One region of the Streptomyces sp. NPDC001406 genome, then DNA from elsewhere that is predicted to be linked to it. Evidence: riboswitches for the same ligand, from Rfam matches in the RefSeq annotation. Region 1 holds a riboswitch; each other region holds the start of a gene.

Region 1 (7,414 bases):
GACGGCTCGGTGCTGCACGCCGAGCTGGTGCAGGGCAACGGGGCCGTGATGATCGGCTCCAAGGGCCGCGGCGGCGTCTTCGACGCGGCGATGAAGGACGCGGGCCCCGCGGGTGTGTACGTCGTCGTGGACGACGTGGACACACACCACCAGCGCGCCGTGGACCACGGCGCGGACATCCTGATGCCCCCGACGGACCAGGACTACGGCTCGCGGGACTACATGGCCCGGGACGCCGAGGGCAACATCTGGAGCTTCGGCACGTACGCCCCCGAGATAGCGGCCTGAGCGGCCCCTCTCGCCCGCCCGGCTATCCCCCGGTATGCACCTGGAAGGCCGCCCGGCGGACGGCCTTGGCCAGGGCGGGGTCGGGGTGGGCCGCGGCGAGCGCGACCAGGACCTGCACGGTGCGGGGATGACCGACGGCGCGCACCTCGTCCAGCAGTTGCGGGACGGTGGGCTGCACCGCGGACTCCAGGTGGCGGACGAGCAGCGGCGCCTCGCCGTGGTCGGCGACCGCGGCGGCGGTGTCCACCCACAGCCAGGTGGCCTCTTCCCGGGTGAGGACCTCGTGGGCGTCCTCCGGGTCGGCACCGTCGTGCTCGGCGAGCCACAGCAGGGCGTACGGCCGCAGGGTCGGATCGTCGACCACCGCGCGGACGTCGGGTTCGGCGGGGGCGCCTACGACACGCAGCGCCTCGAAGGCGAGGCCGCGCAGCAGGGCGTCCTCGCCACGGGCGGCGCCGATGAGTTCGGTGACGGCGCTGCCGACGGTGCGCGCGGCGAGCCAGGCGCGGTACTCGGCGCGGGCCGCGTTGGGGCGGAGCTGGGCGCAGCCGCGCAGCATGGCCTCGGCGGCCTGCTCGATGTTCCCGGCGGGGCTCTGCGCGGCCACGCAGATCTGCTCCAGCTTGACCCAGACCGCCCAGCTGCCCAGCGGGGTGAGCGTGGCCTGGCCGTCGCCGCAGGTGAGGGCGCCGACGGAGGCGAGGGCGTGCAGGGACCAGTCGAGCAGGGGGGCGAGCGGGGTGTCCCCGACGGGTGCGGGTTCCGCCGCGTCGGCGCCGACGGGGGGCACGACGGTGGTGAGGCTCGCGGGCCCTGGCTCGTAGGGGACTTCGCAGCGCTCGGTGCGCAGTTCGGTGACCCGCTGCTGGAGCAGGTCGAGAAGCTGCTCGACCGGGACGGGACCGGCGGACAGCTGGAGGAAGGAGAGCACCTGGGGCATGGCCGAGACGACCTCGGCGACCGCGGCGGGCTCGTGGTCCGGGGGTTCCGGGTGGGCGAGCGACCAGGCGTCGAAGAGGGCGACCCAGCCGCGCAGTACGGCACTGTCGTCCCGGTCCCAGGCGCGCAGCCGCCAGCCGGGGCGCGCGCTGTCGCCGTGCACCTCGACGAGGCCGGCGAGGCGGGCGATGTCCCAGTCGGCCCGGACCTGAGCCGAGGTCAGGCCCAGGTCGGCGGCCGCCCGTTCGGCGGTCGCGTCGGAGAGGGTGGCCTTGCCGTCGTCGGTCCCACCGGCGCGGCCGGGGCCGAGGGCGGCGTCGGCCCAGTGGGCGACGCGGGCCGCGTCGGCCAGACCGGAGCGCGCCATTCTGGCCAGTTCCACGGGGGCCGGTGTGCCCTCCGGAGGGCGCGGTGCGGGGCGGCGCGAGGGCCGCTGGTTCATCGCTCTGGGGGCGGCGGCCAGGGGTCGCGGTCGGACAAGTCGAAGCCTGGAGTCGCGCGGGATACGGGACGTCACGGGTGCAGTCTTCCGGTTGACGGTCCGAAAACCCAAACGGAATGTCACGGCGGGCGACGGGGCTGGCCAACGCACGCGCTCCGGCGGGGGCCGGGGAGGCGGGTTCAGGCCAGTGGTACGGCCTTAAACGGAACGGCCGGGACCGGGCTTGCGGCCCGGGCGCCCGGCAGGCGGGAGAGTGCGGGAAACCTCACATCAGCGGGGTCAGGAACCGGCGCAGCCGCTCCTCGTACTCCTTCGGGTCGGCGTTCCACATCGCCGCGTGCGGGGCGTGCGGCACCGTGTGGAGGGCGACGCGGTCGGGGCGGCGGGCGGCGAGCCGACGGGAGTGGGCCCAGGGGGCCACCTCGTCGTCCGGGCCGTGGATGATCAGGGTGGGCACCCTGAGCTGGTCGGGGTCCGCGGTCTCGGCGACATGGTCGGCGTGCAGGCCGGCCCGGCCCTGGGCGGCGCGCACCGCGAGCGGCAACAGGGCCTCCGGGGTGCGCCGGGCCGTGGCCAGGGCGCGCAGCGTGGCCTCCCAGCTGAGGACCGGCGAGTCGAGGACCAGACCGGCGACGTGGTCGCGCACCGGGGAGTGCAGGGCGGCGCGCAGCGCCATGGTGGCGCCGGTGGACCAGCCGTACAGGACGACGCGGCGCGCGCCGTACCGGACGGCGTAGCGGATCGCCGCGTCCAGGTCGCGCCATTCGGTCTCGCCGAGGTGGTTGAGTCCGTCCGGCGGGCGGGGTGCGCCGAGGTCGCCGCGGTAGGCGAGGTCGAGCACCGGGAGGCGCCGGTGGTGCAGGAACCCCATGACGTTCATGGGGTGCTCGCGGGTGGTGCCCAGGCCGTGCACGGTGATCACCCAGGTGTCCCGGTATCCGGGCACGAACCAGGCGGGCAGGGCGCCGAGTTCGCCGGGCACGTCGATGTCGGCGTGGTCGAGGCCGAGGGCGGTGCTCGGGTTGCCGACGTGCACGTTCGGGGTGAGCCAGACCCTGTCGCCGGAGTCGAGGGTGCCGTGCGTGACCCGTTCCAGGCGGCGTACGACGGTGTCGGCCTTGTGCTCGGCGGACTCCAGGACGGGTCCGACGACGGCGTGCGAGCCGTCGCCGGAGAGGCCGTAGAGGCCGGGGCGCAGGGAGGCCAGGTCGCGGGTGAGCGTGATCCGGCCCGCGGCGGTGCCGTGCACGGTGAGCCGGGGCTCGGTGGGCAGTGGCCGGCCGGGCGGCGCCTTGAGTGCGGCGTCGCTGGCTATCCGTCCGGCGGCGACGCCGGCCGCGCCGGCCGCCAGGACCGCGGTGACGGCTGCGGCCGTCGCTGTGACAGTGCGCACGCCTCCAGTGTCCCGGCGGACCCGGTCACCGGCCAGTGGGCGCAGGCCCGTCCGGTGACACCTGCGGTTTTCGGCCGGTGGCACCGGGTGTTCCCGGAGGGCGCCGGACCTCCCCGACGGCCGTCAGCGGCGCTGGCCGTATCCCCGCAGTCGCTCCCCGGCCTCGTCCAGCTGCCGCTCCGACAGCAGCGACGGTGTCAGGCCGGGTACCGATGACGCCGTCAGCCACAGCCGGCACATCCACTCCAGCTGGGCGGTGCGGTCGTAGGCCTGGTCGAGGGAAGTGCCGTAGGTGAGGGTGCCGTGGTTCTGGAGGAGGCAGCCCGAGCGGTCGGTGAGGGCCTGGAGCATGTTCTCGGCCAACTCGTCGGTGCCGTACGTCGCATAGGGGGCGACCCGGACGGGGCCGCCGAGGGCACCGGTCATGTAGTGGATCGACGGGAGTTCGGTGACGAGCGTCGAGACGGCGGTCGCGTGGACGGCGTGGGTGTGCACGACGGCGCGGGCGTCGGTGGTGCGGTAGACGGCGAGGTGCATGGGCAGCTCGCTGGTCGGGACGAGGGTGCCGAGCACCTGCCGCCCGGCGAGGTCCACCCCGGTGACGTCGTCCGGCGTCAGCCGGTCGTAGGGCACGCCCGACGGCGTGACCAGCACGGTGTCTCCGACGCGCACGGACACATTGCCGGAGGTGCCGACGACCAGTCCGTCGGACACGGTCCGGCGGGCCGTCGCGACGAGCGACTCCCAGGCGTGCGCCTCCCCGTCGGACGCAGACCTCCTCCGTACCTCCGGCACAGGCGGTGCGCCCTCCCGGTCATCGCGTCCGTCCCGCTGGTCCCGCCGCTGCTCAGCCATGCGGCGATCCTGCCAGCCGGCGCCCCGGCGTCCGCGGCGGGCCTGCCGAAGGGACACGGCGTCCCGTCCCACCAGGTCGTCTGCGGGGTGACCAAAGTCTCTTCGACGGGCCGTGGAACCGGCTGAGGTCGTTCGCCCGGGGCAACCGGTCAAGGGGCGTCTGGGCCGCCGGGCCGGAGTGGAGCGGCGGCCCCTCGTTTGCGACACCCTGAGTCCTGCCCCAGTTCACCTTCCGTTCACCCAGGTTGCCTACGGTCAACCAGCCAATGACGTCCTCTGAACGATTGCCTGGGTAAATGGAAAACTTCTCGCTGATCCTCGCGATTGTGGTGATAACCGCACTCGCGTTTGATTTCACGAACGGTTTCCACGACACCGCCAACGCGATGGCCACGACCATCTCGACCGGTGCGCTCAAGCCCAAGGTCGCGGTGGCCATGTCCGCCGCGCTCAACCTTGTAGGCGCCTTCCTCTCCGTGGAGGTCGCCAACACGATCTCCAAGGGTCTCGTCGACGAGACCGGCATCCGTCCCGAGGTCATCTTCGCCGCCCTGGTCGGCGCGATCCTCTGGAACCTGCTGACCTGGCTGGTCGGGCTCCCGTCCAGCTCCTCGCACGCCCTGATGGGCGGTCTGATCGGCGCGACGATCGCGTCGGCCGGCACCGGCGCCGTCCACGGCGGCGTGCTCGTCACCAAGGTCCTGATCCCGGCCGTCGCGGCCCCGATCGTCGCCGGCGTGGCCGCCATGCTCGCCACGAGGTTCTCCTACGGGCTGGGCAAGGACGCCGACAGCGCGGCCACCCGCAAGGGCTACCGCGCCGGCCAGATCGCCTCCGCCGGTCTCGTCTCCCTCGCCCACGGCACCAACGACGCGCAGAAGACGATGGGCATCATCACCCTCGCGCTGATCGCCGGCGGCGCCATCGCCCCCGACTCCAACCCTCCCGTCTGGGTGATCCTCTCCGCCGGCCTCGCCATCGCGCTCGGCACCTACATCGGCGGCTGGCGCATCATCCGCACCATGGGCAAGGGCCTGACCGACCTTCAGCCGCAGCAGGGCTTCTCCGCCCAGACCAGCGCCGCGACGGTCATCCTGGCCTCCTCCCACCTGGGCTTCTCCCTCTCCACCACGCACGCCGTCTCCGGCTCCGTGATGGGCGCGGGCATGGGCCGCAAGGGCGGCGTGGTCCGCTGGTCCACCGCGACCCGCATGGTCGTGGCCTGGGCGCTGACCCTGCCGGCGGCCGCTCTGGTCGCTGCGCTCGCGGAGTCCGTGACCGACCTGGGCAATTGGGGCACCGCGGTCGTCGCCGTCTTCCTGATCGCCTCCAGCGCCGCGATCTGGAAGCTCTCCCGCCGCCAGGTGGTCGACCACAGCAACGTCAACGACACCGAGGAACCGGCCGGTGTGGTGACCACCGCGATGGCCGCCGTGACGCCGCCCCCGGCGGGCACCGTGACCGAGGACCTGACGGCCACCATCCCGTCCCCCGCGACTGCCCCCGCCACCGACCCGGCCGCCCCTCCGGCCGCCACCGTCTGACCCCGAGACCCGGTTACTAAGGAAGCATCACCATGAAGATCGACTGGGCAGCCCTCGGCTCCGTCTTCGGCGTCAGCCTCGTGGTCACCGTGGGCCTCGTGGCCCTGTTCACCCTGGGCGTCAAGGGCCTCGCGCACCGCGAGCGCGCCACGGCCCAGGGCGGCTCCGCCCCCCTCGCGGTCACCGGAGCGTACGTCTGCTTCGCGGCCTGCGCGGCGGCGGTGGCGTACGGCATCTACCTGATCATGGCCAAGGCCTGACCCCGGCCCAGCTCACGGCCAAGGCCTGAGCGAGCTTCACCGGGCTCCTCCCCGATGCTTCGGGGAGGAGCCTTTTCGCGTGCCCCCACACCCGCCCGCGCAGCGCCGGTGTGGGCCTCAGCACACTCTCCCCTTGCAGGTCAACGGCAAGTTGACGGCCCTTCCGGGGGCGTGGTGGACTGCCGGAGCCATGTACGGCGGCAAGGGAGGAAGCCGGTGTGAATCCGGCGCGGTCCCGCCACTGTCACCGGGGAAGAACTCTCCGGAAGCCAGGAACTCCCACCGCCGGTCTCGTCGAACCAGGGCGCGGACACCCTGAGTGAGGACATATCGCCATGCTCGGCTGCCGATTGAGGTACAGCACCAGGTCGCTGCTCGACCCCACGGCCGGCTGAGCCGATGCGTGCCGATCGCGTCTTCGCGTACGGCGCCTCCGCCGGCCTCCTCGGTGACCTTCTCCTGGGCGATCCACGCCGTGGGCATCCGGTCGCCGCGTTCGGGCGTGCGGCAAGCGCCGTGGAGCGGGTGCTGTGGCGGGACCACCGCGGCCGGGGCGCCCTGCACACCGCCGCGTGCGTCGGTGGGGCCGTGGCCCTCGGCGCCCTCGCCCGCCGAGCCGTACGTCCCTCCCCCGCCGCCTCCGTCGCGCTCACCGCTGCCGCCACCTGGGCCGTGGTCGGGGGGACTTCGCTCGCCCGGGAGGCCCAGGCCGTCGGGCGTGCCCTGGAGGCGGGCGACGTGGCAGGGGCCCGTGCCCGGCTGCCTCACCTCTGCGGACGCGATCCGCAGGCGCTCGACGCCGACGGGATCGCCCGGGCCGTGGTCGAGTCCGTCGCGGAGAACACGTCCGACGCCGTCGTAGGGGCGCTGGTGTGGGGCGCCGTGGGCGGCGTGCCCGGACTGCTCGGGTTCCGCGCGGTCAACACCCTTGACGCCATGGTCGGGCACAAGTCCCCCCGGTACCGGCGCTACGGGTGGGCCTCCGCCCGGCTCGACGACGTCGCCGGATGGCCGGGGGCCCGCCTCACCGCCGTACTGGCCGCCGTCGCGGGCCCGGATCCGCGCGGCGCCCTGCGTGCCTGGCGGGCCGACGCACGCCGGCATCCCAGTCCCAACGCCGGTCCCGTCGAGGCCTCCTTCGCGGGGGCCCTGGGCGTGCGGCTCGGCGGAACCCTCTCCTACGGAGGGCGGGTCGAGCTCCGGCCCGTGCTCAACGGTGCCGGCCGCGCCGTGGCCACCGAGGACATCGACCGGGCCGTACGGCTCTCCCGTCGGGTCGGTCTGCTCGCGCTCGGCGTCGGAGTCGCCGTGCGCGGCGTCGTAAGCAAGGCAAAGGGGGGCACGTCATGAACGGTGGTCTGCTCGTCGCCGGCACCACCTCCGACGCGGGCAAGAGCGTCGTGACGGCGGGGATCTGCCGGTGGCTGGTGCGACAGGGCGTCAAGGTCGCGCCCTTCAAGGCGCAGAACATGTCCCTCAACTCGTTCGTGACGCGCGAGGGCGCCGAGATCGGACGGGCACAGGCCATGCAGGCCCAGGCGTGCCGGGTGGAGCCCAGCGCGCTGATGAATCCCGTGCTGCTCAAGCCCGGTGGTGAGCAGAGCAGCCAAGTCGTGCTGCTGGGGAAGCCGGTGGGCGAGTTGAGCGCCCGCGGCTATCACGGGGGCCGGCAGCAGAGACTTCTCGGAACCGT
Region 2 (7,414 bases), on a different contig from region 1:
GGCGATCTGCGGCAGGAAGCCGAGGTCCTGGCCGATGGTGACGATGGGGGGCTCCACCATGCCGTGCGGACGGCGCTGCCCGAGCCCGACGGCGGCCAGCAGCCCGTTGCACAGGCACTGCCGTCCTTCGGTCTGCTCGGCGGCACCGCCCTTGCGGACGTACATCGCGCCGGGCTCCGCCGGGCAGCGATAGCCGATGGCGCCGTGCTCGGTGCGGTAGGGGGTGCGCAGATAGCCGAGGTCGCAGACGCGGGGGCGCGCCGAGCTCACGCGGGGGTCGGCCAACGTGCCCGGCAGGTCGGCGACCTTGAACGGAAAAGTGGTCGGAGAGGCCGCAGGATCGTTGCGCACGGTCAGTGCGGAGCGAAGCTCGCGCTCGACCAGCTCCCGCCGCAACTGCGGATCAAGGCCGGACTCTTCGCAGAGCGCGAAGACACTGCCGAGTTGGACGCCGGCCGCGCCCGCTTCCCTCGCCTGGCGAAGCTGGTCCGGTCCGCACTGGCCGCCCGCGATCCAGAAGGGCAGGCCGAGGGCGGCCATCTTCGCGAAATCAGGGGTGTCCCGGGGGCCGTAGAGGGGATCGCCCTGCTCGTCCAGGCGCATCGGCCCGCGCGGCGGCGCGCTGTGCCCGCCGGCGCGGTGACCTTCGACGACGAAGCCGTCCGGGGTGGTCTCCGGGGAACGGTTCAGATACGACGCCAGGGCCGGCAGCGAGACGATGGCCAGGACGTCGGGACGGCGCAGGGGCCCCGGCTGTGCTCCGCACAGCACTGCGGCCGGGTCGAAGCGCAGTTCCACGGGCTTGTCGTCACCGTCGACGTCCAATCGCGCGGTGACGGGCTGCAGTTGGGCGAGCCGGGTCGCGATGCCCGGGATCTGTGCGGGAATGCCCGCACCGACCAGCACATAGTCCACGCCGGCCAGGATCGCGCCGAACATGGCGGGGACCGTGGCGAGTTGGACCTTCTCCAGGTAGTTGACGCCGACCGGCCCTTCGTGGCCTTCCCGGGCGAGCCACACCTCGCAGAAGTTGGCCACGACAGTCAGTGACCGGGCCGGGCACGCTTCGTCAGCCGTCAGCCGGGGTGTGGCCGCGAACCGCTCGCCGGCGCCGATCCCGCCCTCGACGAAGTAGCGCTCCCGAATGGAATCGGCAAGCTCCGGTACGGGGAAGGCGGCCAGCGCCCGCCTCAGGTGGCCGCCCGGGTCACCGCTCTGCAGCACCCGGATGAGCAGGGTGTCCAGGGCGGTACCGGAGACGACACCCAACTGCCCGGTACGCGCGACGGCACGAGCCAGGCGCCAGCCGGACACCCCCACCCCCATTCCACCTTGGATCAGCCAGGGGAGGTCGGCCCTCGTCCGGGGTGTGCTCATGGGTCCTCGCAAGGATGGTAGCCGGGTCCGGAACACGTACTTACGGTTCCGTAACCTACGATACCGTAACCATACTTCGCGCCCTCCACCCCCAGGTCCGGTGCAATTCGCCCCAGTGTGGGACCCGCCACCGTGCGTGGTGCGTGACTGGGGTGACGCGGTCGGCCACACGCAGCCGGGTGGTGTGGTCAGCTGATCGGCTGACCGCACCACCCGGCAGAACAGGCGGCCCGACGGGACCCAGGCGGCGCCCGAGTCCCGCAGGCTGATTCAGCTGTGCTTGTTCGAGACCTCCGCGGAGTCGAATGTGGCCATGTCGCGCAAGGCACGCACCCCCGCCTGTACGAGCGGCAGGGCCAACACGGCACCGGTGCCCTCACCGAGCCGCAGCCCCAGGTCGACCAGCGGATGCAGGCCGAGGTGCCGCAGGGCGATGGTGTGACCGGGCTCGACCGAGCGGTGTCCGGCCACACAGGCGGCCAGGGCATCAGGGGACAGCGCGGCCGCGACCAGAGCCGCCGACGAGGCGATCACGCCGTCCAGGATCACCGGGACCCGGTGCACGGCGGCACCCAGCACGAACCCGGCGATCGCCGCGTGTTCCAGGCCGCCGACCGCCGCCACCGCCCCGACCGGGTCCTGCGGGTCCGGCCGGTGCAGCTCCAGAGCCCTGCGCACCACCCCCACCTTGTGCCGTCGAGCCGTGTCGTCGATTCCCGCTCCGTGACCGGTCACGTCTTCCGGGTCCGCACCGGTGAACGCAGCGATCAGTGCCGCGGACGCGGTCGTGTTGGCGATGCCCATGTCGCCGGTGAGCAGGCAGCGGCAGCCGTCGTCGACGAGTTCCGCGGCCACGGCGATACCGACCTCGATGGCGTGGATGGCCTCCTGACGGGTCATGGCCGGAGCGCGGGTCATGTCCGCGGTTCCCGCGCGGACCCGGCGGCGCAGCAGCATGCCCGGGGTCGTGTCCGAGGCCGGCACCGGAGTTGCGACGCCCACGTCCACCACGACCACCCTGGCTCCGGTCTGAGCGGCCAGGGCGTTCACTGCGGCGCCGGAGGCCAGGAAGTTGGCGACCATCTGAGTCGTCACCTCCTGCGGCCAGACGCTGACGCCCTGGGCGTGGACACCGTGGTCGGCGGCGAAGACGGCCACCGCGGCCGGCTCCGGCATCGGCGGCGGGCAGCTGCCCGCCAGGCCCGCGAGTTGGACCGACACGTCCTCCAGCAGGCCCAGCGAGCCGGGCGGCTTGGTCAGGTGGTTCTGGCGGTCACGGGCCGCGGTGCGGGCGCCGGAGTCCGCAGGAGTGATGGCGGCCAGGGTGCGCTCCAGCAACAGGCCGACGGCGGGGTCGGCAACAGGCCGACGGGTTGGATCGGAGCCGGACGAGGGCACCATGAAGGAAGTTCCTTCCGCTGTCGGCGGTTCTCCACGCCGCCGTGAACGGGCCGCGCCCGGGCGGGTAGTGCCTGGCTGCGGGACGGCCGGAATATCCTGGCTCCCGGATCTCGGCGCCCGGCTTGTACAGCACGGGCACCGGCGCCGACTCCCGGCCTTCCCAGCGGCCGGCTCGCACCGGCTGCCAGTGGCCATCTGCGGGAGGCGGCTCCCCGGTCACAGTGGCGGGCCCGCCCCGGACTTGGGCCATCGGGCCCGCACCGGAGTTCCTCCGCACCGTCGCCCGCATCCTGCCACACTCCGCCGTCGGCAAGCAGCCGCCCGACGGGATGTCCTGCCGGGCCGGTGCAGGTCGGCGCACGGCCGAACGCAAGGGACGTGCGGGCTGCGCCGCCGTGTCAGGACCGGCTCGGAAGGCATGCCGGTCCATATGGCCCTGGGTAAGGGCCGGACGGCCCCCTCCGGTGGGGTGGGTGCGCGGCCAGGATCGGCTGGAGCGGGGGGCCGACGAGGGGGTGCGATGGCGGACACCGAGGCGCTGCTGGCCGACGCCGTGGGGGCACGGCACGTTCTGGCCGGGGCAAAGATCCCCCCTGAGTACGCCGGTGACGAGTCACTGACCGCCGTACCGCAGACGCCCGCGTACCTGGTCCGGCCCGCCGCGGCCGCCGAGGTGGCGGACGTGCTCAGGATCGCCGGCGAGGCCGGGATCCCGGTGACCGCCCGCGGCTCGGGAACCGGCATGTCGGGGGGATGCGTGCCCCGGCCGGGCGGGATCACGGTCTCGTTCGAGCGAATGAACCGCATCCTGGAAGTGGACGCCGTCAATCACGTGGCCGTCGTGCAGCCCGGCGTCACCCTGGAGCAACTGGACCACGAGGCCGCCAAGTCCGGCCTTCACTATCCCGTGCGGCTCGGCGCGCCCACCGCCAGCATCGGCGGCACCATCGCCACCAACGCCGGCGGGATGCACGCCGTACGGCACGGGGTCACCCGCCACCATGTGCTCGCCGTCGAAGCCGTCCTGGCGTCCGGCGAGATCGTGCGCGGCGGCGGCAAGTACGTCAAGACGTCCACCGGCTACGACCTGGCCCAGCTCCTGGTCGGTTCCGAGGGCACGCTCGCCCTGGTCACGGAGGCGACGCTCCGGCTGCGGCCACGAGCCCGGCACTCCACGACCGTACTGGCGGCGTTCGCCTCGGCCGAGGACGTCTTCCGGTCGGTCCCGACGCTGGCGGGCGGGGGCCTGGAGCCGGCCGCGCTGGAGTACGTGGACCTGCTGGCCATGGCGGCGATCGCGGATGACCAGAAGACCGGGCTGGGCGTTCCCGCGTCCGTGCGCCTGACCGCGCTCGGCTATCTGCTCGTCGTGCTGGAGAGCCGCTCCGTGACGCGGCTCCAGGAGGATGTCGAGGCGGTCGGCGAGCAATTGCTCGAACACGGCGCGGTGGACGTCTTCGTGCTGCCCGCGGCCACGGCAAGGAGGCTGGTCGAGGCCCGTGAGCGAGCCTTCTGGACGGCGAAGGCGGCCGGTGCCGACGACATCGTGGACGTGGTCGTGCCGCGCAGCGAGTTGCACGGGCTGCTGGCCGCCGCCCAGGCAGCCGCCGAGGACACCGGGTCGCTGGTCACCGGCTGCGGCCACGCCGGCGACGGCAACGTGCATCTGTCGGTCTTCCAGCCGGACCCCGTCCGCCGCGACGAGGTGCTGCGGCGGCTGTTCCGGGCGGGCCTGGAGCGAGGCGGCGCCGTCTCCGGCGAGCACGGGATCGGCAGGGCGAAGAAGTCGTACTTCCTGGAGTTGGAGGACCCGGCCAGGGTAGAGCTGATGCACCGGATCAAGCACGCTTTCGACCCGGGCGGAATCCTCAATCCCGGTGTGCTCCTCGACTGAAGCCGCCGGCTCCTAATCCCCACGGGCATGACCATCACCAGGCGAGGACGGGACGAGACGTGAACGGTGCGGAAGCGGTCGTGGCGACCCTGCGGGCGTGCGGCGTGGAGGTGTACTTCGCCAACCCGGGCACATCCGAGATGCACCTGGTCGCCGCGCTGGACGAGGAACCGGCGCTCAGAGCCGTGCCCTGCCTGTTCGAAGGCGTCGCGACCGGGGCGGCCGACGGCTACGGCCGGATGACCGGCCGACCCGCCGCCACCCTGCTGCATCTCGGACCGGGCCTCGGCAACGGCCTGGCCAACCTTCACAACGCGCGGCGCGCGGCCACCCCGCTGGTCAACCTCGTCGGCGACCACGCCACGCACCACAAACCGCTGGACGCCCCACTCGAGTCGGACATCGACGCGCTCGCCGGGACCGTCTCCGGCTGGGTGCGCCGCTGCAGCGACGCACCGGCCGCCGGTCTCCACGCGGCTGCCGCCGTGGCCGCCGCCACGGCACCCCCCGGCCAGGTGGCCACGCTGATCCTGCCCGCCGACATCTCCTGGTCGCCGGGGGCCTCCCCGGCCCCGCCGCTGCCGTTGCAGCCGCCGGCACCCGTGCCGGACGACACGGTGACCGCCGTCGCCGCCGCACTGCGCTCCGGTGAACCGACCGCGATCCTGCTCGGTGGCCCGGCCACCCGCGCGCCGGCGCTGCGCGCGGCGGCCCGCGTCGCCGCCACCGGAGCCCGGCTGCTGTGCGAGACCTTTCCGGCACGCCTGGAGCGCGGCGCGGGCCTGCCCACCGTCGAGCGCCTCGGCTACCTGCCCGAGGGCGCTCGCGCCCAACTCCACGGCCTACGGCACCTGGTGCTGGTCGGCGCCCGCGCCCCGGTGTCCTTCTTCGCCTATCCGGAGACACCCGGTCTCCTCGTCCCTCGCGACTGCCACGTCCATACCCTGGCCGGCCCGGGCGACGACGCCGTACAGGCCCTTGCGCACCTGGCGGACCTGCTGCCGCACGCGACTGCGGCCACGGCGGCCCGGGCCAGGCCGGAGCCACCCGCGGGCGATCTGACCGGTGAGTCGGTCGCCACCGCTGTGGGAGCGCTGCTGCCGGAGGGGGCGATCGTGGTGGACGAGGCCAACACGTCCGGCCTGTGGCTGCCCGCGGCCACCGCCGGTGCCCCGCACCATGACTGGCTGACCCTCACCGGCGGTGCCATCGGCCAGGGCCTGCCGCTGGCCGTGGGCGCCGCGATCGCCTGCCCCGACCGGCCGGTGGTGTGCCTGGAGGCCGACGGCAGCGCCATGTACACCCCCCAGGCGCTGTGGACGATGGCCCGCGAGGGCTTGGACGTCACCATCGTCGTCTACGCCAACCAGTCGTACTCCGTCCTGGAGATGGAGTACGACCGCCTGGTACCGACCCGGGACGGCCGGGCTCGCGGGCGGGCCGCCCGGGACCTGCTGGACCTGTCCCGCCCGGACCTGGACTTCGCCGGACTCGCCCAGGCAATGGGAGTGCCCGCCGCCCGTGCCACCACCGCCGAGGAGTTCACCGCCCAGCTGGCCAAGGCCCTCAACGAGCCCGGCCCCCACGTCATCGAGGCCCGCGTGCCCCCGCTCTTCGGCCCAAGCCACGCGTCATGACGGCATGGCCGGACCAGGTGGGTGAAGGTCTGTGCCGCGAAGGCCGGTGACCCACCGATCACAAAATCAATTGTCCGACAAGGTGGCGTTCCGACGGTCCACGGCCTCAGCGAAGCAGAGCCAGCCGTCCACTTCGAAGTTCGTTTCAGCCGGCCGGAGCTCCAGGGCAGGTGCTGCGGCATCCAGCAGGCGCCGGACCGTCCCCGGCTCGTAGAGGTTGAGCCGGCTCTGGTCCTGAAGCCGTACCACTGTCCCCGACTCGAAGTAGCAGTTGGAAATGACTTCGGTCGGGGTTGGGGCGAAGACCAGGGACAATCGGCGCCCAGGACCTCTCAAGGTTCCCTCTGTGAACAAGGAGAGCGTCACGCGACAGTCGGCATAAGCAGGTCTCACTCGCTGCCGTACGGTCCAACACCAGGTGGCGTCGTCCGTGACGAGGCGACGAACGCGTCGATCCTTCTTCACCGGCCCACCTTAGAACACAGGCCCACCCGCGTTGAGGAGACTGCGCAATGCGGATCTACATCAGTGCGGACATGGAAGGCGTCACTGGGCTGGTGGATGCCGACGATGTCCAGCCCGGCGGCCGGGACTACGAGCGTGGACGGCTGATGATGGCCGAGGACGTCAACGCCGCCATCCGCGGCGCCGTCGCAGCGGGTGCCGACGACATCACCGTCAACGACGCGCACGGCCCGATGCGCAACTCGTGCCCGAGTCACTGCACCCGGCGGCGCGCCTCATCCGCGGCAAGCCCAAGCAGATGCTCATGCTCGAAGGACTCGGTCCCGAGCACGATGCCGCGGTCTTCGTCGGCCACCACTCACGGGCCGGTGCGCTCGGCGTACCGAGCCACAGCTTCATGGGGCACGAGATCGAAGACATGTGGCTGGACGGCCGGCCTGTGGGTGAGATCGGTCTGGCCCACGCCACCCGGCAAACCCTCGACGCCGGCATTGCAGCCGCCCAGGTGGGAAGTCGCCTCGGTGACAGCTCCCACGCCATCGACACCGTCGCCCGCAAGGCCGGCTGCGGCATGCCCGCCGACTTCGGCGGCCACGGCATCGGCCGCCGCATGCACGAAGACCCCCATGTCCCCAACCGC
Region 3 (7,414 bases), on a different contig from region 1:
TGTCTCCGGGGACTCGAGTGCCGTGTGGCGCATACTCATCGCCGCGCTCGCGGTGTATTTCCTTCTCTCGATCGCCGCGTCCGTGTGGGCGCGGGTACGCGGCACGCACAAGAACCTCGCCGCGGGCCGGAACTGGGGGCGCTGGCTGCTTGCCGTCCCGGACACACTGGTTGTGTTCCTGGCGTCGCTGACGCTCTCCGTCTGGGACAAGGCGCGGACGGGCGAGCCGACTTGTCGGGGCCGCCGCCGTAAGGTCGGCGCCGCACCGGACGCCGCACTGGCGGCACACATCGGCATGGGGGTGACCATGTCCGGGATGCTGCTGATGATGGCTGCCTGATGGCAGCCATCATCAGCCCGGCCCGGCAGATGCCGGCCGGTCCTCGATGGCCGCGGCCGGCATCGGCAACGTACGCGCATGCCGGCCGCGGCCCTGCAGCCTGAGCCGTCAGGCGGCGGGAACGGCCGGGAGGGGCGTGGCCGCCCTCACACCGCGCGCCGCCCGCAGCCCGAGGAGGCCGAAGCCTGCGGCCATCCCGCCCCACATCAGCCCCATGGAGGCGGCCGAGAGCAGCCGGAAGTCCCACACCGGCGTGGCCGGGGCGCTCACCGCGTCAGGGTTGTCGGGGAGCGCGAACAGCAACGCCAGAGCGGCCACGACAACGGCCGCCACGACGAATTGGCGCGCAGGCGCGCCGTACTCGCGCTGGGCCAGCCACTCGTGCAGCCGCCAGGCCAGCACGACGGCGATCACACCGATCGCGATCGCCGCCAGCCAGGCTCCGGACCGAAGCCCGATCGTTCCCGGATCGCCAACGCCCGGAGGATTGGCGGGATAGCGGAGGAACGGCAGCAGCCAGACGCCGGTGAACGCGGCTCCCGCGAGCGCCAGGGACCGCTGCCAGGGGGTGGCGTCCGGGTCCCTGTGGTACAGGATCGCGTACACCACGGCGAAGAGCACCCCGATCGCCGCGCCGGTGACGACGGCGGCCACCACGAGACCCGCGTGCTGGGTGGAGCGGGAGAAGACCTCGGCGGCGGTCGTGCCGCTCGCCTCTTCACGGGCGGCCTCCAGCCGCACGGCCCGGTCCAGTACCGGCTCCGCGAACAGGTACGAGAAGCCGCCGCTGACCAGCCCGGCGGCCCCGCCGGCAAGCGCACCGCGCCCCAGCAGAGACAGGAGAGAAGTCATCGACGTGCTCCTCAGTGGCAGGGGGCGCCGAGGAGATGGCGGCCGTCGTGGGCGAACTCGTGGACGTAGTTGGCCGATGCCGCGATCTTGCCCAGCACCGGGGAGAGCAGTGCGCCCTGGTCCAGGAAGACCGCGTCGAGCGCGACCAGCGCGAGGATGACCACCGCCGCGGTGATGAGTCCGTCGCGCAGCGGATGGACGACCAGCCCTGTGACCGATCGCGCCTCGGGGACCGCCGAAGCACTCATGGAACCTCCTCATGGGGTGCACACGCCCCACTTGCCTGGAGGACGACGGGTCAGTGTCTGACTCCCGGGGCACCCCGGTCACAGTGGCGGGACCGTCCCGGATTCTCACCAGGTTCCTGCGCACCGTCGCCTCGATGTGAAGTTGTCGTCGCAGGTCCGCGACGCATACTAAGCACCTTAGTGAGCACAGCACGGGAGGGCCAGAGCCGTGTGGGCAGCATTACAGGTGGAGAAATACCCCCAGGGGGTATAGTCTCCGTTGTCGTCGGGATGAGCCGAAGAATCCCTATCGGCCTCAGGACCGACCCCACGCATCCACACCCTGAGGAAGAAACAATGACCGAACAGACGAACTCCAGCTCCTGCTGCGGCGGTTCCTGCGGCTCGGGCACCGCGACCGATGTTCAGGGCATCGGCGTCACCACCGTGTACAAGGTGTCGGGCATGACCTGCGGCCACTGCGAAGGCTCGGTCTCGAAGGAGATATCCGGCCTGGAAGGCGTCACCTCCGTCACGGCCGTCGCCAAGACCGGAGAGGTCACCGTCACCTCCGCCGCCCCGCTCGACGAGGCGGCCGTGCGCGCCGCCGTCGATGAGGCCGGCTACGAGCTCGTCAGCCAGGCCTGACGGCCCCTTCGGGGCTCGCCGCCCCGGCCATCACGCGATTCGCCTCCCCACGCCGGGACCTACCGCTCCGCTGATACGGACGCCGTACGTCCCGGCCTCCTTACAGGAGATACGCATGACCAGCACGGCACCCGAGACGACGCTCAGCGGTACGGCCTCTGCCCCCTCCGAAGTCGAGCTCTCCATCGGCGGCATGACCTGCGCCTCGTGCGCGGCCCGCGTCGAGAAGAAGCTCAACCGAATGGACGGCGTCACCGCCACGGTCAACTTCGCCACCGAGAAGGCGAAGGTCGCCTACGGCCCGGGCATCGAGGTCGCCGATCTCATCGCCACCGTGGTGAAGACCGGCTACACCGCCGAAGAGCCGCCGCCTCCCGCTCCCCCGGCCGGCGACACCGCCGAGGCCGCTCCGGCGGAGCCGGACGGCGAGCTGCTCTCCTTGCGTCAGCGTCTGACTGTGTCTCTGGTGCTTTCGGTGCCGGTCATCCTCATGGCGATGGTTCCTGCCCTGCAGTTCGACAACTGGCAGTGGCTGTCGCTGTCGCTGGCCACGCCAGTTGTCGTCTGGGGCGCCCTCCCCTTCCACAGGGCAGCGTTCACCAATGCCCGGCACGGCGCGGCGACCATGGACACGCTGGTCTCCATCGGCACGCTCGCCGCCTTCGGCTGGTCGCTCTGGGCGCTGTTCTTCGGCCATGCGGGCATGCCGGGCATGCGGCACGGCTTCGGCCTCACCGTCTCCCGCACGGACGGCTCCTCCTCCATCTACCTGGAGGCCGCGGCCGGCGTGACCGCCTTCATCCTCTCGGGGCGCTATCTGGAGGCGAAGTCCAAGCGCAAGGCAGGCGCCGCCCTGCGGGCGCTGCTGGAGCTCGGCGCCAAGGACGTCTCCGTGCTGCGTGACGGCAAGGAAGTCCGCGTTCCCGTCGCACAGTTGGCGGTCGGCGACCGGTTCGTCGTACGGCCCGGCGAGAAGGTCGCCACCGACGGCACCGTCGTCGAAGGCGTCTCCGCCGTGGACGCGTCCATGCTGACCGGCGAGTCCGTACCCGTCGATGTGACCGTCGGCGACGCGGTAACCGGTGCCACGGTCAACGCCGGCGGCCGGCTCGTCGTGGAGGCGACCCGCGTCGGCGTGGACACCCAGCTCGCACGGATGGCCAAGCTGGTCGAGGACGCGCAGAACGGCAAGGCCGAGGTGCAGCGCCTCGCCGACCGGATCTCGTCGGTCTTCGTGCCTGGGGTCATCCTCATCGCCCTAGGCACCCTGCTGACCTGGCTGTTCGTCACCGGTGACGCCACCGCCGCGTTCACCGCGGCCGTCGCCGTGCTCATCATCGCCTGCCCGTGCGCGCTGGGTCTGGCCACGCCGACCGCACTGATGGTCGGCACAGGGCGCGGCGCCCAGCTCGGCATCCTGATCAAGGGTCCGGAGGTGCTGGAGTCCACGCGGCGGGTCGACACCGTCGTCCTGGACAAGACCGGCACCGTGACCACCGGCCGGATGACCCTCCAGGACGTGTACGTCGCCAAAGGCATGAAGGAGGGCGAACTGCTTTGGGTGGCGGGCACGTTGGAGCAGGCCTCCGAGCACCCGATCGCGCGGGCGATTGCCGCCGGGGCCATCGAGCGGGTCGGAAACCTGCCGGTCCCGGAGAACTTCGACAACGTCGCCGGCCTGGGCGTCCAGGGCATCGTCGACGGGCACGCGGTGCTCGTCGGACGCGAGCGGCTTCTGAAGGAATGGGCCATCGAGCTGCCCCTCGAGCTGGCCGAGGCCAAGTCCGCGGCGGAGGCCGAGGGCCGTACGGCGCTGGCCGTCGCCTGGGACGGTCACGCGCGCGGTGTGCTCACCGTCGCCGACGCGGTCAAGGAGACCAGCGCCGAAGCCGTCGCCGAACTGCGTCGACTCGGCCTGCGGCCCGTCCTGCTGACCGGCGACAACCAGCTCGTCGCAGAGTCCGTGGCCCGGGCGGTGGGAATCGACGAGGTGATCGCCGAGGTCCTCCCCCAGGACAAGGTGGACGTCGTCAGGCGACTGCAGAACGAAGGCCGTACGGTCGCCATGGTCGGCGACGGCGTCAACGACGCGGCTGCCCTGGCCACCGCAGACCTTGGCCTTGCGATGGGCACCGGCACGGACGCGGCGATCGAGGCGGGCGACCTGACCCTCGTACGAGGCGACCTGCGCGTGGCCGCGGACGCCATCCGCCTCTCACGCAAGACCCTCGCCACCATCAAGGGCAACCTCTTCTGGGCGTTTGGCTACAATGTCGCCGCCTTGCCTCTGGCCGCCTTCGGCATGCTCAACCCGATGATCGCGGGCGCGGCCATGGCGTTCTCCTCGGTCTTCGTCGTGACCAACAGCCTGCGGCTGCGATCCTTCAAGTAACCACGAGCGGCGAGGAATTCGATGGGAGGCACCCGGCAAGCCCGGGGCCTCCCATCGTCGGTCGAATCAGCCCCCCCCCGGCCTGTCCAGGAAGTGCCCCAACTCTGCGTTGAGCGCATCCGGTCGCTCCAACATCGGCATGTACCCGGTACGTTCGATCACCACTGCCTCAAGCGGTGCCGTGACACCAGCGATGACATCGGTGCCCGGCTTCCAGAACGCCTTGGGCCGCAAGTCGATCCGGTCCCGTCCGTCCCGGTCCTTCAACCAGCTCCACGCGCCGGCGAATACGGGGCTGGAGGTGACCTCCAAGCGGCGCTCGACGGCCGCCTTGTCGTGGATCGGCTTGTTGAACACGATCGAGACAGGCATGGCCACGCCCACCGTGGTGCCCTTGTCCGGGTGGTACTCGCCGACGAAGGTCTGGTCCTTGCTCGGCTCAGCGGTGGTGAAGGTGGCGCTCCTGCTGCGCTGCTTGCCGTCCTCGCCGGTGGCGCGGGCCTCCACGTTGTAGGTCACGCCGAGAGCGAGCTTGGCGGACGACGTCCAGGTGGCCCGTGTCCTTCGAAAGCGCGCCTGCCAGCGTGCCGGGTCCGTCTGTGCTGACCTTCACAGAGGTGAGCTCCCCGCCGTCGGCGCGCACGGTCACCTTCCGGTCGACGGCAACGGCCGAGCTGTCAGTCGAGGGCGTGATCGTGATCTGCGCACTTCGGGGGCGCCACCTGCTTTAGCGTCGTCGCTTGGTCCGGAACCATCCGAGCCCGCCGCACTGGTGGAGGCAGCCAGGACTACGGATCCGGCAGCGGCCAAGGCAGCGGCGCGGATCCCTGTGCTGCATCCGGAGGACTTCCCGATGGGGCTCCACGGTGCGGGGACGCGCTGCATGTCCACCTCCGCCGAATGGACCACTAGGCATGATTCCTGTCCGGGCACACATCACCCCGGCACCACCAAGGGTGCGCATGACGTCGACATCAATACAGTCAGACTTGATATAGACACTCTGTCTCGATAAGGCTGGCCTGATAAAAGCCGGACGACGATCCGGACGATCACCGGCGATGGAGGACACCCTCATGTCCAGCCCGCACCGCCACCTCGGCGTCGACACTCCGCGGCACCGGCCCGACGACCTGTACGCCAGTCGGCCGGCCTGGGACATCGGTCGACCCCAGCCGGCCTTCCTCGCACTCACCGACGCGGGAGAAGTCCGAGGCCGAGTGTTGGACGTCGGCTGCGGGACCGGCGAGCACGTGCTCATGTGTGCCAGCCTGGGCTTGGACGCCACCGGCATCGACCTCGCCTCCCGCGCCCTGGAGGCCGCGAAGAAGAAGGCACGCGACCGGGGCCTTGCCGCACAGTTCCTCCACCACGACGCCCGAAAGCTGGGCGATCTCGGAGAGTCCTTCGACACCGTCCTCGACTGCGGGCTGTTCCACATCTTCAACGACGAAGACCGCGTCGCCTTCGTCGACAGCCTGCGAGCCGCGCTGCGGCCGGGCGGTCGCTACTCGATGCTCTGCTTCAGCGACCAGCAGCCCGGCAGCCAGGGGCCGCGGCGGGTGACGCGGGCCGAGATCGAAGCCTCTTTCGCCGACGGTTGGCGAGTCGACTCCATCGAACCGGCCACCATCGACATCACCACCAACCCGGGCGGCGTCCGGGCCTGGCTGGCCGCCGTCACCAGGATCTGACCTCCGCGGGGAGGGCGCCCTGGAGCCATGTCCCAACTTGTCGATGCCCACTCGACCGCATATCCGCGCACGAAGGCGCCCGCCCTGCGGGACAGGCCCGAGAAAGGAATCCCATGCCGACCGCCGAAGCACGGATCGCGACCGACCGCGCGAGCCGGTACCTCGTCCAACTCTGCCGCCACACCAGCATGATGCGGCGGATGCGCCACCAGGCGCCCGCCGCCCATGGCGGCCGTCAAATGCCCGACGTCCAGCACGTCGAGTGGTCCGACACCCATGGAACCGTCCGCTTCGCCGAGGGCCAATGGGCTCTTGACGCCACCCCGGACGCCTTGACGCTGCACGTCGAAGCCGACGACGAAGACGCCCTGCAGCGGCTCCAGAACGGCATCACCGGACGCCTCGAAAAGATCGGCCGACGCGACGGGCTGACGGTCACCTGGCAGGATCCGCCGACGCCTCCACCCTCCGGCCAAGTCCAAGCACCCAGGGACGAAAAGTGGAGGCGCCGAAGGCTCGCCAGAACGATAGGCCTGCTGGCGGTCGGCGCACTCGTCGTCGCCCTGCACCTGGGTGCGGCTGGAGCGGCGCTGGCTGCCACATCGTGGACGGATTGGGCCGCCAACGGCGTGCTGGTACTCATCGTGCTGAAGGTCGTCTTCATGGCCGGCCACGTCGTCCTGGGCCGCCTAGGCATCCGTCGGGGCAAAGCTTTCCTGGCCCACCGCAGGCCGCGGCACGCGCAGCCCGAGCCCGCCACCACTAACCCGGCTGAGGCCGCGGGAGCGCAGGCCGGGCCAATGAGGAGCGAGGAGCAGGCATGACGACACACCTCGACATTCCTAGCGCCCCGTCTGTACCACGAGCGGGATCGCCCCGCCACCAGCGAATGAGGGCGTCGACGACTTCGTGCTCGAGATGCCCACCGTCTGCGTGCCCACGAACAGCGCCGCCACCCGGTCCCGCCGCCGACTCCCGCCCGAGAGGTGCGGCAGCGGCAGCGAAGTCGGCGAATCGCTCGGCGAGTGGGACCTGCCGCTGCATGGTGCGGTCAACCAGACGCTGCACCGGGCGATGCAGGCGTACCTCGTCTGACGCTGAGTCTCGGCCTGCTGCGGGGCCGTCGGCCAGCCCAAATCGATCTCATGTGGCAAGGGGCTCCCCTCTCACAGCATTCACTATACAGCTAAGGAATTTAGCAGTAGGGTCCTAAGGCACCTCGACGAGGCCGGGTGTCCGTGTTCGAGCGCCGGGTTCCCCG
Region 4 (7,414 bases), on a different contig from region 1:
GCAGCGGAGGGCGGGCGGTGAGTACGACGGCCAGGGCGAGCGCGAGCCGCTGGCCCTCGGAGAGATCGCGCGGGTGGGTGTCGTCACCGATGCCGGGCAGCAGACCGGAGACCAGCGCACGGCACGTGCCGGGCTCGGCCTGCGCGTCCCGGTCGGCGGCCGCGCACTCGGCGGCGACCGTGTCCGCGTACAGCAGATCGCGGGGCTCCTGCGGCACCAGGCCGACGCGGCGGACCAGCTCGGGGGGAGCGGTGCGGTGGGGGACGGCGCCACCCACCCGGACCGATCCGGCCGACGGTTCGACGAGCCCGACGAGCGCGCTCAGCAGCGTGGACTTCCCGGCGCCGTTGCGTCCCATGAGGGCGACCGTCTCGCCGGGAGCGACACCGAGGTCCACATGCCGCAGCGCGTCGACGCGGCCGCGCCGCACAGCGAGCGAGCCGACCTCGGCGACCTGCGGGGACGCGGCCTCGGGGGCGCGCCGGCGCAGGAACCGGCGGGGGGCGGGGACACGGGGCGCGACCACGGTGGCGGCCGCCGCTGTTGCTGTTGCTGTCGCTGTCGTGTGCGGCGCCTCCCGCCCGTTGAGCCGGTCCCGCAGCTCCCCGGCCCGGCGGCGCGCGTCCCGCACGGTCAGCGGCAGCGGGGACCAGCCCGCCAGCAGGCCCAGGTCCACCACCGGCGGGTACACCGGGGAGACAGCCATCACCTCGGCCGGACTGCCCAGGACCGGCGCGGCGCCCGGGGCGGGCAGCAGGGCGACCCGGTCGGCGTACTGGATCACCCGCTCCAGCCGGTGCTCGGCCATCAGGACGGTCGTACCCAGGTCATGGACGAGACGCTGGAGCACGGCCAGCACCTCCTCCGCGGCCGCCGGGTCGAGCGCCGAGGTCGGTTCGTCGAGAACCAGCACCCGGGGGTGCGGGGTGAGCACGGAGCCGATCGCGACGCGCTGGCGCTGGCCGCCGGAGAGGGTGGCGATGGGCCGGTCGCGCAGGTCGGCGAGGCCCAGCAGGTCGAGGGTCTCCTCGACCCGGCGCCGCATCACCTCCGGCGCGAGCCCCAACGACTCCATCCCGTAGGCGAGTTCGTCCTCGACCGTGTCCGTCACGAAGTGCGCGAGCGGATCCTGGCCCACCGTGCCGACCACGTCGGCGAGTTCGCGCGGCTTGTGCGTACGGGTGTCCCGGCCGGCGACCGTGACACGGCCGCGCAGAGTGCCGCCGGTGAAGTGCGGGACGAGCCCGCTGACCGCGCCGAGCACCGTGGACTTCCCGACACCGGACGGACCGACGAGCAGCACGAGTTCACCCTCGGGGACCTCGAAGTCCACGCCTTGGACGACGGGTTCGGCCGCCCCCTCGTACGTCACGGAGACATCCTCGAAGCGGATCACGACGGCTCCTTGGGGACGACGAAGGCGGGGAGCAGGGCGAGCAGCACCGCCGCCGCGGGCCACAGGGGAAGGGCGGGCGCGGTGAGCGGTACGACACCCGGGTGCAGGGCCTCCGGATCGCTCGCGGCCGCCAGGGCGAGCAGCGCGGCGACCGCGGCACCGGAACCGGCGACCAGCCAGGCGCGCAGGTCCCAGGGGTCGGGACGGTAGCGGGTGCGCAGGGTGCGGCGGCCACCGAGGCGCAGGCCCGCGAGGGCGGCGGCGACTCCGGCGAGCAGGACCGGCAGGCCGTACGTGCCGCCCTCGGCGGTCAGCAGTCCGTACGTTCCCGCGCAGACGCCCAGCAGACCGCCGAGGGTGAGCGCGGTGGTCGTACGGCGGACCGGGGCGGGGACGTCGGCGGTACGGCCGTAGCCGCGGGCGTCCATCGCGGCGGCCAGGCCGACCGAGCGCTCCAACGCGCCCTCCAGGACCGGGAGTCCGACCTGCAGCAGACCGCGTATGCCCCGGTCCGGGCGGCCGCGCAGCCGGCGGGCGGCACGCAGCCGCTGGACGTCGGCGACCAGGTTCGGGGCGAAGGTGAGGGCGACGACCACGGCCACGCCCATCTCGTACAGCGCGCCGGGCAGGGACTTCAGTAGGCGGGCCGGGTTGGCGAGGGCGTTCGCCGCGCCGACGCAGATCAGCAGCGTGGCCAGTTTCAGGCCGTCGTACAGCGCGAAGACGAGCGCCTCCGCCGTGACCTCGCCGCCGAGCCGGATGCCCTGCGCCAAGTGGGGGAGGGGGACTTCGGGGAGCGTGACGAGGACGTGGGTGCCTGGGATGGGGGAGCCGAGGAGCAGGGCGAAGGCGAGACGGATGAGGAGGACGGCGAGGGCGAGTTTGGCGAACGCGGAGTAGGAGCGGGACCAGGGGGCCGCGGTGCGGTGGGTGGCGACGACGTAGCCGGACGCGGCGATGAGGAGGGCGAGGAGGAGGGGGTTGGTGGTGCGGGTGGCGGCGGTGCCGAGGGCGAGGGACCACAGCCACCAGGCGCCGGGGTGCAGTGTGCCGCGGCGCCGGTGGCGGGGGGTGGGGACGCTCACCGGCGCCGGCGGGGTGCCTCCCCCAAGCTCTCGGCTTCGCTCGAGCAGGGGGGACCCCCATCGCCCACCCGTGCCGCTGGGGGTCGCCCCTGCTCGAAGAGCTTGGGGGAGGCACGACTGCCCGCGGCTGAAGCGGCTAGACATCCCTGCGGCGGCGCGTCTGCCACACCGCTGCCGCTCCCAGGAGTACGACCACACCCACCCCGGCCAGCAGTCCCACCGATGGGCCGTGATGGTCCGGTGTCGTCGGCTTCCCGGTGGCAGCTGTCGGCTTCTTCTGCGCACTCACCTGCTCCCCGCACCCCTTCACCGGATACCCCGAGATCGCGCACAGCAGGGCGTTGGTGTCGTAGCGGAGGGGCTTGGCGACCGTTGCCAGGGCCTCTGCCGTTGTCGCGTCGGGGGACACACGGGCGCAGGCCGTGCGGCGGGCGGGTGGGGTCTCGCCGGACGGGGCGTCCGTGGGGGTACCGAAGTCGATGACGAGCGCCACCCGCTTCTTTCCCTTGGCGGCGGGCGTCCCGGCGCAGATCGTGTCGAAGTCCGCCGTGCCGCGCGGACGGGTGGCGTCGGCGGAGTCCTCGCTCACCGCGAAGCGGAAGCCCTGCACGTCCCCGTCGACGGGACGGGCCGTCGACGGGCCCTGGGTGGCGTAGGTCCAGCGGTGGCCGTCGCGCTCCCAGAAGGACCAGTAGCGGTAGCCGACGGCCTCTGCCTGAGCCGCGGACGCCCACAGGACGAGCGCGGCCAGCAGCAGTGGCACGGCACGGCGGACGGCGGTCACGGCTGCTGCTGCTTCCTGCGGCTGCTGATCAGGAAGCCGACGCCTGTGCCCGCGACCAGACCGGTGCCGACGATCCACCAGACGCCGTAGCCCGAGTCGGACTTGTCGGACTTCGCGGCCTCGTATCCGGTGGGCTTCTTGACCAACTGCGGGGCCGGCCCGGTCGTGTTGAGCGCCTGCACGAGGTTCGTACCGCCGAAGCTGAACGGGCTCTTGCCCATGGCGTGCGCGGCGAGGATCAGCTCGGCGTAGGCCGCCGGGCCGCTCTGCTTCGCCCAGGAAAGGGCGTTCTTCTCCAGCCAGGCGTACGGCTTCTCCGCCTCCGTCTTCCAGCCCCGCGCGGCGAGCGCGACGACCGCGTCGGCGGTGTTGCCGTAGTCGGGCTGGTCCTTGGCGCCGGGGAGCGCCGACTTGAGGTGGTCGTCGTTGCGGAGGAGCGTCACCGCCAGGTACGCGGCGCCGTTGCCCGACACTCCGCCCGCCGTGAGCGGCTTGTCCTTGGCGCACTGCCCGTAGTCGGCCTGCCTGTCCACGGCCGTCGCCACGAACCCCTTGCCGAGGGCGCCCAGCACCCCGGCCGCCGTTGCGTCCGCGTTGGCCGCCAGCTCGCCCTTCTTGTCCGGCTGATAGGCGAGCGCGCCGCCGGCCTTGGCGTCACAGGGGAGGGACATCTTCGCCAGCAGGTCGTACGGCGACTTGCCGCCCGTGCGGACGCCGGCGGGGTCCTCGCCCGCCGCCGCGAGGGCGCCGATGACGACGGACGTGGAGTTCGTGTCGCTGGCCCCGTGCGGGGTGTATCCCCAGCCGCCGTCCTTGTTCTGCTGCGACTTCAGCCAGTCCACCGCCTTGCGGATCGCACCGTCGTGCCCGCCGACCGCCTTGAGGGCCTGTGCGGCGGCGGCCGTGCTGTTGGTGTCGACCATGACGCCGCTGTCGCAGGCCTTGGCCGGGTCGGCGCGGAAGGCGGCGAACGCGCCGTTCGCGCACTGCTGCCCGGCCAGCCAGTCCACGGCCTTGGCCGCGGGCGTCACATCCACCGCCCGCTGGGCGATCATCGCCAGCGACTGGCGCCAGACGCCGTCGTACTTCGGGTCCGCGGTGCCGTACAGGCCGGACGGGAGGGCCGTCGACGGGGACGCGGATGCAGACGGGTCGGCGGCTGTGGCGGGCGTGGCCGTGCCGATCACGGCGACGGCTCCCAGCACCGCGGCACTGCGGCGTACGTTCATGGTCGGCGGGTGCCTCTCCCTGCGGGGAGTCGGGCAGCACGGGACACCCCGGGCGGCTCGGCTCCGTATACCTCGACGGTGCCGTGCGCGGGCGGACCCCGGCGCACGTGAGCCGGTCAACGTCCCGTGCGAGGCGGTCCGGCTCACCGCCCTTGCGGCGGATTACGGTTGCGGGTCAGCGCCGGAATTGCACCGGCTTTCCCCCGTACGGGTGTGATGACGACGCGGTCACTCTACCGGCACGTAACCGGAGGGCTCAGGGGTGGTCGTGGGCAGGGGGCACTGCCTCCGGGTCCTGTGGCTAAGGTCACGCCATGACGACCACGGGGAGACTGCTGGGCTCCGGCCGCTCGGCCGACGTGTACGAGATCGACGAGGCGTGGGTGCTGCGTCGCGACCGGGAGGGCTGGGGGGACGCGGCCGCCGAGGGCGCGGTGATGACGTACGTACGGGACCACGGGTATCCCGTGCCCCGGGTACGGCCCTCCGGCTCGCGCACCGACCTGGTGCTGGAGCGGCTGTCCGGGCCGACGATGCTGGAAGCCCTGCTGGCGGGCTCGATCGGGCCGGGGGAAGGGGGCGCGATGCTTGCCGGGCTGCTGCGGCAGCTGCACGCCGTGCCCGCCCGGGACTCCGCCGACCCCGATGCCCGTGTCCTGCACCTGGACCTCCACCCGGACAACGTGATCCTCACGCCGGACGGCCCCCGTGTCATCGACTGGACCAACGCGGAGGACGGCCGGCCGGGCCTCGACTGGGGCATGTCCGCGGTGATCCTGGCCCAGGTCGCCGTCGGCGCCGAGCCGATCGCCGACCCGGCCCGCGCGATGCTCACCGCCCTGCTCGCCGACCCCTCCGCCCTCACGGAGTCCGGCCTCACCGAGGCCCGCACCCGCCGCGCGGCCAACCCGACGATGAGCCGCCGTGAGGTCGAACTCCTGGGCGCCGCCGAGGACTTGGTACGAGCGCTGGTGTCGTAGGCGGACACGACCAGGTCGCGGGCCGGGCCGGGCGGCACCGTTCCACGAACGGCTCACACCGCCACGTACGCCACCGGCTCGCTCCCCGCCACCGCCTCCGCGCGCCCCTGCTTCACCAGGCGGCGGACATGGGCCTCGGCCTCCGAGACCGCGATGTTGCGTGAGCCGTAGGGAATCTGGTCCCAGGGGCGGTTCCACTCCATTCGCTCGGCCAGCTGCCAGGGCGTGAGGGGCACGACGAGCAGGGCCAGGAGCCCGGCCAGCCGCTCCTCGTGATGCGCCAGCAGGTCCCGCACGCGGGCGGGCGCGTTAGTGAACGCGTGCTGGTGGGCGGGGAGCACCTCGGCGGGGGTCAGACGGCCGACCCGTTCCAAGGAGTCGAGGTAGTCGCCGAGGGGATCGGTGACGGTCGTGTCGTCCGGGTCCTCGTACAGGCCGATGTGCGGGGTGATCTCCGGGAGCAGATGGTCGCCCGAGAAGAGCCGTCCGTGGCCGGGGAGCCGGGACGGGTGTTCTTCCTCCAGGTGCAGGCAGACATGGCCCGGGGTGTGACCCGGCGTCCAGATCGCGCGCAGCCGGCGGCCGGGCAGGGGAAGGAGTTCACCGGGGACGATCTCCCGGTCGGGCAGTGCGGGGGAGAGGCCGGGGAGGGTGCGGCGCCGGGCGGCGCGCAGCGGGGCCACATGTTCCTCCGGGGCACCGGCGGCCACGAGTTTGGCCGCCATGTACGTGAACCAGCGCTCCGGGCGGGTCTCGCGGGTCCGGCGCACGATCGCCGTGTCGGCCGCGTGCATGGCGATCCAGGCGCCCGAGGCCTCCCGCACCTTGCCCGACAGGCCGTGGTGGTCGGGGTGGTGATGGGTGATCACCACGCCGTGCAGCTCGGCGACGGACGTACCGCAGGCCGTCAGACCGTCGGCGAGGGCGTCCCAGGAGGCCGGGTCGTCCCAGCCGGTGTCGATGAGGACCGGGCCGCGGTCGGTGTCGACGACGTACACGAGGGTGTGGCCGAGGGGGTTGTCCGGGATCGGGACCTGGAGGGAACGGACGCCTCCACCGTGGTCGTGCACCTGCGCCATGGGCTCCCCAATCACCGCGTTTCCGCCACTATAACTAGAACAGGTTTTCATGGGAGCCCGAGTCGACCAACCGTCCCTCGTCGCATCCGTGGACTCCCCCGGGCGGAGCTGGTATCAGTTCCCTATCTGATGGATCGTCAGACGTGCACGGCCCCCGGGGAGGCAGTCGGCCATGACCGAGCTCGTGGAACACGGACAGCTGTTCATCGGCGGGGAGTTGACCGACCCCCTGGGCAAGGACGTCATCGAGGTGATCTCCCCGCACACGGAGGAGGTCATCGGCCGCGTGCCGCACGCCTCGCGCGAGGACGTGGACCGGGCGGTCGCCGCCGCGCGCACCGCCTTCGACCAGGGCCCCTGGCCGCGCATGAGTTTGGACGAGCGGGTCGAGGTCGTCACCCGGATCAAGGACGCGATCGCCGTCCGGCACGAGGAGATCGCCCGGGTGATCTCCTCCGAGAACGGCTCGCCGTACTCCTGGAGCGTCCTCGCGCAGGCGCTCGGCGCGATGATGGTGTGGGACGCGGCGATCACGGTCGCGCGGAACTTCACGTACGAGGAGACGCGTGACGGCGTCCTCGGCAGGATCCTGGTGCGGCGCGAGCCGGTCGGCGTGGTCGCGGCCGTGGTCCCGTGGAACGTCCCGCAGTTCGTCGCCGCCGCCAAGCTTGCGCCCGCCCTGCTCACCGGCTGCACGGTGGTGCTCAAGCCGTCGCCCGAGTCGCCGCTGGACGCCTACCTCCTCGGCGAGATCGCCAAGGAGGCCGGGCTGCCGGAGGGCGTGCTGTCGATCCTCCCCGCCGACCGCGAGGTCAGTGAGTACCTCGTCGGGCACCCCGGGATCGACAAGGTTTCCTTCAC

What was found. A riboswitch is a leader RNA that binds a small molecule or an ion and turns the genes downstream of it on or off. The one in region 1 is predicted to bind cobalamin.
Region 2: linked by a shared signal. The riboswitch ahead of cobT (nicotinate-nucleotide--dimethylbenzimidazole phosphoribosyltransferase) and the one ahead of ACFY1J_RS09925 (cobalamin biosynthesis protein) in region 1 are both predicted to bind cobalamin.
Region 3: linked by a shared signal. The riboswitch ahead of ACFY1J_RS42365 (hypothetical protein) and the one ahead of ACFY1J_RS09925 (cobalamin biosynthesis protein) in region 1 are both predicted to bind cobalamin.
Region 4: linked by a shared signal. The riboswitch ahead of ACFY1J_RS03660 (prenyltransferase/squalene oxidase repeat-containing protein) and the one ahead of ACFY1J_RS09925 (cobalamin biosynthesis protein) in region 1 are both predicted to bind cobalamin.

Annotation. Positions count from the first base shown of each region.
Region 1 is NZ_JBIAWG010000003.1:555,060-562,473, reverse strand. It holds gene ACFY1J_RS09955 (VOC family protein) at 1-288, shown strand, start outside; gene ACFY1J_RS09950 (hypothetical protein) at 311-1,744, opposite strand; gene ACFY1J_RS09945 (alpha/beta hydrolase family protein) at 1,935-3,062, opposite strand; gene ACFY1J_RS09940 (class II aldolase/adducin family protein) at 3,186-3,917, opposite strand; gene ACFY1J_RS09935 (anion permease) at 4,214-5,461, shown strand; gene ACFY1J_RS09930 (hypothetical protein) at 5,494-5,721, shown strand; cobalamin riboswitch at 5,880-6,020, shown strand; gene ACFY1J_RS09925 (cobalamin biosynthesis protein) at 6,121-7,071, shown strand; gene ACFY1J_RS09920 (cobyric acid synthase) at 7,068-7,414, shown strand, end outside.
Region 2 is NZ_JBIAWG010000008.1:51,926-59,339, forward strand. It holds gene ACFY1J_RS20465 (nitronate monooxygenase) at 1-1,377, opposite strand, end outside; gene cobT (nicotinate-nucleotide--dimethylbenzimidazole phosphoribosyltransferase) at 1,648-2,778, opposite strand; cobalamin riboswitch at 2,868-3,050, opposite strand; gene ACFY1J_RS20475 (FAD-binding oxidoreductase) at 3,299-4,672, shown strand; gene ACFY1J_RS20480 (acetolactate synthase large subunit) at 4,732-6,309, shown strand; gene ACFY1J_RS20485 (hypothetical protein) at 6,376-6,624, opposite strand; partial or broken gene ACFY1J_RS20490 (M55 family metallopeptidase) at 6,822-7,414, shown strand, end outside.
Region 3 is NZ_JBIAWG010000026.1:52,047-59,460, forward strand. It holds gene ACFY1J_RS42355 (DUF5134 domain-containing protein) at 1-340, shown strand, start outside; gene ACFY1J_RS42360 (CbtA family protein) at 449-1,192, opposite strand; gene ACFY1J_RS42365 (hypothetical protein) at 1,204-1,440, opposite strand; cobalamin riboswitch at 1,471-1,622, opposite strand; gene ACFY1J_RS42370 (heavy-metal-associated domain-containing protein) at 1,777-2,067, shown strand; gene ACFY1J_RS42375 (heavy metal translocating P-type ATPase) at 2,183-4,459, shown strand; partial or broken gene ACFY1J_RS42380 (Ig-like domain-containing protein) at 4,526-5,026, opposite strand; gene ACFY1J_RS42385 (class I SAM-dependent methyltransferase) at 5,521-6,153, shown strand; gene ACFY1J_RS42390 (DUF2218 domain-containing protein) at 6,267-6,977, shown strand; gene ACFY1J_RS42395 (hypothetical protein) at 7,063-7,248, shown strand.
Region 4 is NZ_JBIAWG010000001.1:833,961-841,374, forward strand. It holds gene ACFY1J_RS03645 (ABC transporter ATP-binding protein) at 1-1,396, opposite strand, end outside; gene ACFY1J_RS03650 (CbiQ family ECF transporter T component) at 1,393-2,481, opposite strand; gene ACFY1J_RS03655 (SCO2322 family protein) at 2,618-3,265, opposite strand; gene ACFY1J_RS03660 (prenyltransferase/squalene oxidase repeat-containing protein) at 3,262-4,494, opposite strand; cobalamin riboswitch at 4,609-4,737, opposite strand; gene ACFY1J_RS03665 (phosphotransferase) at 4,809-5,474, shown strand; gene ACFY1J_RS03670 (MBL fold metallo-hydrolase) at 5,528-6,553, opposite strand; gene ACFY1J_RS03675 (aldehyde dehydrogenase) at 6,726-7,414, shown strand, end outside.